Regions from separate parts of the Pseudaquabacterium inlustre genome, predicted to be linked through region 2. Evidence: riboswitches for the same ligand, from Rfam matches in the RefSeq annotation. Region 2 holds a riboswitch; the other holds the start of a gene.

Region 1 (4,279 bases), on a different contig from region 2:
CGGTCTTTGATGCGTCGCGTCGCGTCGAACGCGACGGGCCGGGGTCGGCCGGCCCGCGTCAGTTGCTCAGGGCCAGCTTGTAGGCACCCGCCGCGCCGGTGCTGCGCAGCACCCGCAGCACCACGGTGGCCGCCGTGGCACCGCTGTTGCTGACCGTGACCTGGATCGTGCGGCCTGCCACGCCCGGCGCGCTGTAGATCGTCTGGCCGCTGGTGTTCAGCAGCGTCAGGCCGAAGCCCGAAGTGCTGCCCGCGGTCAGCGTGGCGGTCAGCGACTTGCCGGCCGGGATGGCCACCTTGAAATGGTCGAGGTCGGAGGTGGTCGACAACGTGCCGCTCACATTGGCCGGTGTGCTGGCGACGGCCTGCGCCTGGGCCAGCGTGTTGTTCGGCTCCACCTCGTTGACCGCCAGCACGGTGACCACCGGCGTCGGCGTGGTCGCCGTGGCCCCCACTGCGGCAGCGACGGCCGCCGATGCATCCACGATGCCCGCACCGCAACCGGAGCAGCTGGCCGGGAAGGCCCGCGCCGTGCTCTTGAGCAGGCTGGCCACCTGGTCGGGCGTCAGCTTGGCGTTGGCGCTCAGCATCAGCGCCGCGACACCACTGACCACCGGCGTGGCCATCGAGGTGCCCATGTAGGCCGCGTAGCTGTCGGCGCCCGGTGCGCTGGTGCCGGCATTCAGCGTCGACAGGATGCCCGCGCCGCTGTCACCGCCCGGGGCGGCCAGTGTCACGTTGCTGCCGTAGTTCGAGTACGAGGCCTTGGCCCCGCTCTTGCCGGTGGCGGCCACCACCACCACGCCACTACAGTTGGCCGGCGTGGCCTTGGTGGCGTCGCTGTTGCTGTTGCCGGCGGCCACCACCACCACCGCGCCGGCTGCGCGGGCGGTGTTGATCGCGTTCTGCGTGGTGACGCCGCAGCTGCCGGTGCCGCCGAGCGACAGGTTGATCACCCGCGCCGGCGTGGTGTTGGTGGGCAGACCCGCCACGGCACCGCCCACCGCCCAGGTGATGGCATCGGCAATGTCGGAGGTGTAGCCGCCGCAGCGGCCCAGCGCACGCAGCGGCAGCACGCGCGCATTGAAGGCCAGGCCCGCCACGCCCGCGCCGTTGCCCGCTGCGGCAGCCACGATGCCAGCCACATGCGTGCCATGCCAGGAGCTGTTGCTGGCCGCCGAGCCGGTGTAGCAGAAGCCCGCCGCCACCGCGTCACCAGGATCCAGGGCATCGGCGTCGCGGGCATTGCCGTCGTTGGACACCTTGGTGTCGGTGATGAAGTCGTAACCCCCCAGCAGGTTGGGCGCCAGATCGACATGCGGACGCACGCCGGTGTCGATCACGGCCACGGTGATGCCGCTGCCCGTCGCACGGTCCCACGCTGCCGGCGCACGCACGCCGCCGGTGGCATCGAACAAGGCCCATTGCTGCGCATACATCGCGTCGTTGGGCACGAACTGCGGTCGCAGCAGGCGATCGGGCTCGGCGTACTCGATCGTGGCATCGGTGGCTCGCAGCGTGCTGGCCAGGGCCTCGGCGTCGGCATGGCTCATGCGCCGGCTGAGCTGGTACACCTGCGCGCCGGCGGCGGTCTGGCGCCAGTGGCTCATACGCACGCCATGGCGCGTGGCGGCGCTCTCGGCCACCTGCCGTCCCCGCGCAGACGGCATCAGGCCGACGCTGGCGCTGTACTTGATGATCAGGCGGTCTGTGCCGGCGGTGGCGGCAGCCGGGTCGCTGGACGATGCGCTGACCTGGAACGACCAGGCCGGTGTGGCCAGCGCGCCGAGCACCAGCGTGGCCAGGGTGGCTGCCGCGCGCAGGCGCCGACGGGAGGATGGGGATGTCATCGGGAGTGCCTCGTGGATCGAGGCCGGTCGGCGGGCGCCGGCCGGCAACCCCGCTACCGTGGTGCGGATCGACGGCACGATCCACACGTTAGGCCGGAGGCTTTGCGTCCCACGCTTTCACGTGGTTTGCGGGATGGGTGCGCACACTGTAGCCAGCACATCCTGGGGGGCCAAGGCCAGGGCACCGCGCACCCGGGGCCGGCGTGGCGTTCTGCCCGCAGCAGGCCGCGCAATTGCAAGCGAACGGTAACAGCCGTGCCCACCGTGCACGCAGCACCGACAGATCCTTGAAGAAACGAAAAAGCCCCGCAGTGCGGGGCTTCATGACGTGGCCGTAGCGGGCCAAGGATCTGGAGGCGCGATCCGGAGTCGAACCGGACTAGACGGATTTGCAATCCGTTGCATAACCGCTTTGCTATCGCGCCGCGTTCAGTGCGGGGCGGTGTGCGCCGGATGCGCCAACCGCGCTGACCATTCTGACGAAAACGGGAAGCCGAGGCTTCCCGTTTTCAAAGATCTGGAGCGGGAGACGAGTCTCGAACTCGCGACCTCAACCTTGGCAAGGTTGCGCTCTACCAACTGAGCTACTCCCGCGTTGCTGACCGCTCAGATTGCTCTGCTTGTCAACGTTTCACTGTCGCTTGACTGTCGTCTTTGCTGTTCAGCGAAGCTCGCATTCTATACAGACATTCAGCGGCTTGGCAAGCCTGCCGCAAAAAATTCTTTCGCAACCGGCCTGTCTGCGCCGCAGGCCCTCAATGCGGCAGCGCGTCCACGGCGGCGCCACCAGCCACATCGGGCTTGGGCGCTTCCACCTTGGCAGCAGCAGCGGCCGGGTCCTCTTCCGGCAGCGCGGCCGGCGTGGACTCGAGCGCCAGCTCGATGACGCGATCGATCCAGCGCACCGGCATGATCTCGAGGCTGTTCTTCACGTTCTCCGGGATGTCCTGGAGATCCTTGACGTTTTCCTCGGGGATCAGCACCGTCTTGATGCCACCGCGGTGGGCCGCCAGCAGCTTTTCCTTCAGGCCACCGATGGCCGTGACCTCGCCGCGCAGCGTGATCTCGCCAGTCATCGCCACATCGGCCTTCACCGGGATGCCGGTGAGCGCCGAGACGAAGGCCGTCGTCATCGCGATGCCCGCGCTGGGGCCGTCCTTGGGCGTGGCGCCATCCGGCACGTGGATGTGGATGTCGCGCTTCTCGAACAACTCGTCCTTGATGCCCAGGCGTGCGGCGCGGCTGCGCACCACGGTGCGTGCGGCCTCGACCGACTCCTTCATCACGTCGCCCAGCGAACCGGTGCGGATGATGCCGCCCTTGCCGGGCATCACCGCGGCTTCGATGGTCAGCAGATCGCCGCCCACCTCGGTCCAGGCCAGACCGACCACTTGTCCAACCTGGTTCTTCTTCTCGGCGCGACCGAAGTCGAACTTGCGCACACCCAGGAAGTCATGCAGGTTCTCAGCCGTGACCACCACCTTGCCGGTGTACTGCTTGAGCTGCAGGCCCTTGACCGTCTTGCGGCAGATCTTGCTGACCTCACGCTCGAGCGAGCGCACGCCCGCCTCGCGGGTGTAGTAGCGGATCACGTCACGGATGGCAGCCTCGGTGACCTCGAGCTCCTCGTCCTTCACGCCGTTGTTGGTGCGCTGCTTGGGCAGCAGGTACACCTGGGCGATGTTGACCTTCTCGTCCTCGGTGTAGCCCGACAGGCGGATCACTTCCATCCGGTCCAGCAAGGCCGGCGGGATATTCAGCGAGTTCGACGTGGCCACGAACATCACGTCCGACAGGTCGAAGTCGACCTCGACGTAATGGTCGCTGAAGGTGTGGTTCTGCTCGGGGTCGAGCACCTCCAGCAGGGCCGACGACGGATCGCCGCGGAAGTCCATGCCCAGCTTGTCGATCTCGTCGAGCAGGAACAGCGGGTTGCGCACCTGCACCTTCGACAGGCTCTGCAGCACCTTGCCCGGCATCGAGCCGATGTAGGTGCGGCGGTGGCCGCGGATCTCGGCCTCGTCGCGCACACCACCCAGCGCCATGCGCACGAACTTGCGTCCGGTGGCACGCGCCACGCTCTGGCCGAGCGAGGTCTTGCCCACGCCCGGGGGGCCCACCAGGCACAGGATGGGCGCCTTGACCTTGTCGACGCGCTGCTGCACCGCGAGGTACTCGAGGATGCGTTCCTTGACCTTCTCGAGACCGGCGTGGTCCTCGTTCAGCACGGCTTCGGCCAGCGGCAGGTCGTGCTTGATCTTGGACTTCTTGGCCCAGGGCAGATTGACCAGAGTGTCGATGTAGTTGCGCACCACGGTCGCTTCAGCCGACATCGGCGACATCAGCTTGAGCTTCTTCAGCTCGCCCTCGGCCTTCTTGCGCGCATCCTTGGGCATGCGCGCGGCCTTGATCTTCTTTTCCAGGTCTTCG
Region 2 (4,279 bases):
CGGCCTCGGCCCACTGCACGATGCGCAGCGTGCCGCCCTCCCAGCGCAGCCGGTTCAGACCGGTGTTCGGGATCTCGCAGGTGCGCGGGCCGGCCAGCGGCTGGCCCTGCGCGGTGCGCCACAGCATGTCCAGCACGCCCCCGTGGCTGAACACCGCCACGCGGCGGCCCGCGTGCTCGGCCAGCAGCGCATGCAGCGCCTGCATCACACGGCCGTGGAACACCGCGTTGCTCTCGCCGCCGGGCGGCGCGTAGTCGGCCTCGTGCCGCACCCACTGTTGCCAAACCTGCGGGTGCTGGCTGCGGATGGTGGGCACATCCAGCCCTTCCAGCACCCCGAAACCCTGCTCGCGCCACAGCGCCTCGGGCAGCGGCAGCAACGGCGGCACACGCCCGTGCCGACGTGCCACCGACTCGGCGGTGGCGCGGGCGCGCTGCAGGTCGCTGGTGATGATCAGGTCCAGCGGCTCGTCGACCAGGCGCTGCGCCAGGCGCTCGGCCTGCGCCAGGCCCATCGGGTTGAGCGGCACGTCGATCTGCCCCTGGAAGCGGTGCTGGCGGTTCCAGTCGGTCTCACCATGGCGAATCACGAGCAGTTCGGTCATCGCGCCATTGTCCGGGCAATCCCCAGGGCCGCCGCGCAGCCTGGGTGACACCACAGGCCGCCCGGCGCGGCATCATCCGCCGCACCACCAAACCCCACACGAGGAGACCGCATGCGCCTGAGCACCCCCATCCGCCCCCTGCTGCTGGCCGCGCTGCTGGGCCTGGCCACCGCCGCGCCACTGGCCCCGGTGCAGGCGCAGGGCCTGCCGATCGCCCGGCCCGAGGCCGTGGGCCTGTCGTCCGAGCGGCTCACGCGGGTGAGCGACTGGCTGCGTGCCGAGGTGGCCGCCAAGCGCATCCCCGGCGCGGTGGTGATGGTGATGCGCGGCGGCAAGCTGGCCTATGTCGACGCCGTCGGCCAGCGCGACCCGGCCAGCCCGGCGCCGATGAAGACCGACGACATCTTCCGCATCTACTCGATGACCAAGCCCATCGTCAGCGTGGCCGCGCTGATGCTGGCCGAGGAGGGCAAGCTGCTGCTGGAGGCGCCCATTGCGCGCTACATCCCGGCCTTTGCCGACGTGAAGGTGGGCGTCGAGAAGACCGACGCGCAAGGCCACAAGACGCTGGAACTGGTGCCGCCGCGCCGCCCGCCCACCGTGCAAGACCTGCTGCGCCACACCGCCGGCCTGACCTATGGCTTCTTCGGCGACGGCCTGGTCAAGCAGGCCTACCAGAAGGCCGGCATCACCGCCGCCGGCGACATCACCAACGCCGAGTTCGCCGAGAAGATCGCCAAGATGCCGCTGGCCTTCCATCCCGGCAGCACCTGGGACTACAGCAACGCCACCGACGTGCTGGGCCGCGTGATCGAGGTGGCCTCGGGCCAGACGCTGGGCGCCTTCCTGCAGCAGCGCATCTTCGCGCCGCTGGGCATGAAGGACACCAGCTTCTACGTGCCCGAGCCCGAACGCCAGGCCCGGCTGGCCGAGCCCCTGCCCGACGACCGCGTGATCGGCGTGGGCGCGCAGGTGGGCAACCCGCGCCAGGTGGAGAAGATGGAATCGGGCGGCGGCGGCCTGGTGAGCACCGCGCCGGACTACATGCGCTTCCTGGCCATGCTGCGCCACGGCGGCGAACTGGAAGGCAAGCGCCTGATCAGCCCGGCCACGCTGGCCTACATGACGGCCGACCACCTGGGCAGCAGCGTGGCACGCACGCCGCTGTACCTGCCCGGCCCGGGCTACGGCTTCGGCCTGGGGTTGGCGGTGCGCACCAGCGCCGGCGAGGCCGCCTACCCGGCCGCGGTGGGAGAGGTCTACTGGGGCGGCGCCGGCGGCACCTACATGTGGCTCGACCCGGCGCAGGACCTGGCCGTGGTGTTCATGATGCAAAGCCCGAAGATGCGCGTGCCCTACCGCAGCATCCTGCGCAACATCGTGGCGGGGGCGGTGATGGAGCCACGGGTGCCCAACAGCCGGTGAGCGGCGCACGACGCCCCCTCTGGCGCACCGGACTGTGACAAAACGCAATCCGGTGCGCCCGATCCACCGTTCCCTCGTGCGGATCGGTCACAACCGGGCTCGCGCCCCGGGTTTGCACGGATCGGGGTTACAAGTCGACGCAGTTCGGGCCTCGAAACCACCCATTCGCGTGCCGACAACCGAACCATCGGGTGCCGAGGTGGACGGCAGAATCGCAACGGTTGACGGATGAGCTCGGATCGAGACCCACCCGTCATTCCCTTCTGCAGTCCAGGGAAGGCACTCGACAGCAGTGTTGTTCTGCAAAGGGCAAACCACGCGAAAGCGTGGGACGCAAAGTCAACGGTCTAAAGGGCGGCAGCCCCATGACGGCAGGACTGCCAGACGCCACGCGCAGTGCCCGCTGCACTTCGCCATGACCAGCGCCCCCACGGGCTGGGGGTGCCCATCGTCTGCGCCAGTCCGCCGCTCGTGGCTGCAGTCACGAGTTGGAGCATGTCGATGGTTTCCGGTCCCCTCCTGACGCGCCGCGCTGCATCCGCTGCGTCCATCCGCGGTTCCCTGCCGCCGCGTCGCATGCTCGCGGCCTGGGCCGCCGGCTTGGCGGCCTGCACGCTGCCTCTGGGGACCCTGGCCCAGGTGCCGGACTGGGCTCTGGGTCGACTGCTGCTGATGCCGCGCGCCGGATTGAGCAGCGCCGACCTCGGCAAGGCGCTCAAGCCGCACGGCGGCAGCACGCGCAAACTGGGTCAGGACAACCTGCACTTGCTGCAACTTCCCGTCGGCGCCTCTGAAACAGCCGTGCTGGCGCAACTGAAGAAGCATCCGCATCTGAAGTTCGCCGAGTTGGACCGACGCGTACCAACCGCCCTGGTCGCCAACGATCCCTACATCGGCAGCCAGTGGCATCTCGGTCGCATCCAGGCGCCGAGCGCCTGGGACACCAGCCAGGGCGGTGGCGTGACCATCGCCATCCTCGACTCGGGTGTGCTGCCCACCCATCCCGACCTGCGGCAGGTGGCGGGCTGGAACATGGTGGACAACAACAGCAACACCGCCGACGTCACCGGCCATGGCACCTCGGTGGCCGGTGCGGCCGCGGCCATCGCCAACAACGCCAGTGGCGTGGCCGGCGTGGCCGGCGCCGCCAGCGTGATGCCGATCCGTGTGGCCGACAGCACCGGCTATGCCTACTACAGCACCATCGCGAGTGGTCTGAGTTGGGCCGCCGACCGTGGCGCGCGGGTGGCCAATGTCAGCTTTGCTGGCGTGTACGCCAGCGCAGCCGTTCAAAGCGCAGCGCAGTACTTCCGCAGCAAGGGCGGATTGGTGGTGGTCAGCGCCGGCAACACCGGCAGCAATGACGGATCGCCCGCCGTGACCTCGATGATCCCGGTCTCGGCCACCGACAGCGCCGATGTGCGGGCCAGTTGGTCCAGCTATGGCAACTACGTGGCAGTGGCCGCGCCCGGCGTCGGCATCTGGACCACTGCCGCCGACGGCAGCTACCGCGCCGCCTCGGGCACCTCGTTCGCCGCGCCGGTGACCGCCGGTGTCGTGGCGCTGATGATGGCCACCAACCCGGCGCTGGGGCCATCGCAGGTCGAGAGCCTCCTGTACGGCACCGCCACCGACCTGGGAGGCGCCGGCCGCGACATCTACTACGGCCACGGCCGTGTGGACGCAGCCGCCGCGGTCGTTGCTGCGCGCAGCGCCGTGGCGGCGGACACCCAGGCGCCCAGCGTGGCCATCACCACGCCAGCGGGCGGAAGCACAGTGAGCGGCGTGACCACGATCGATGTCGCTGCCAGCGACAACATTGGCGTCACCCGCGTCGATTTGATGGTCAACGGCAAACTGGTGGCCTCAGATACCGTGGCGCCCTACCAGTTCGCCTTGGACTCGGCCACGCTGGGCAACGGCAGTGCCTCGCTGAAGGCTGTGGCCTATGACTCGGCGGGAAACAGCGCCTCTTCGACCAGCCTGGCCGTCACGGTGGCCAATGCCAGCCTGCTGGTGGCCGACAGCACGCCACCGGTGGTGGCCATCACCCAGCCAGCCCAGGGCAGCAAGGTCAGCGGAACCACCGCAGTCAGCATCAGCGGCAGTGACAACCTGGGCACGGCCGCGCTGAAGCAGTCGCTGTACCTGGACGGCGTACTGGTGACCAGCGGCACCGGTGGCAGCCTGTCCTACAACTGGAACACCCGCAAGTCGGTACGGGGCACGCACACGCTGACCGCCGTAGCC

The links. A riboswitch is a leader RNA that binds a small molecule or an ion and turns the genes downstream of it on or off. The one in region 2 is predicted to bind cyclic di-GMP.
Region 1: it holds a riboswitch for cyclic di-GMP, as region 2 does, so the genes downstream of both, AACH10_RS10965 (S8 family serine peptidase) here and AACH10_RS15210 (S8 family serine peptidase) in region 2, are expected to answer to the same signal.

The regions. Positions count from the first base shown of each region.
Region 1 covers NZ_JBBUTH010000004.1:659,550-663,828, reverse strand. Annotated here, with positions in the region: gene AACH10_RS10965 (S8 family serine peptidase) at 59-1,849, opposite strand; cyclic di-GMP riboswitch class I at 1,890-1,990, opposite strand; tRNA gene AACH10_RS10960 (tRNA-Cys) at 2,201-2,274, opposite strand; tRNA gene AACH10_RS10955 (tRNA-Gly) at 2,368-2,443, opposite strand; gene lon (endopeptidase La) at 2,605-4,279, opposite strand, start outside.
Region 2 covers NZ_JBBUTH010000008.1:133,574-137,852, forward strand. Annotated here, with positions in the region: gene AACH10_RS15200 (histidine phosphatase family protein) at 1-604, opposite strand, end outside; gene AACH10_RS15205 (serine hydrolase domain-containing protein) at 716-2,029, shown strand; cyclic di-GMP riboswitch class I at 2,328-2,414, shown strand; gene AACH10_RS15210 (S8 family serine peptidase) at 2,606-4,279, shown strand, end outside.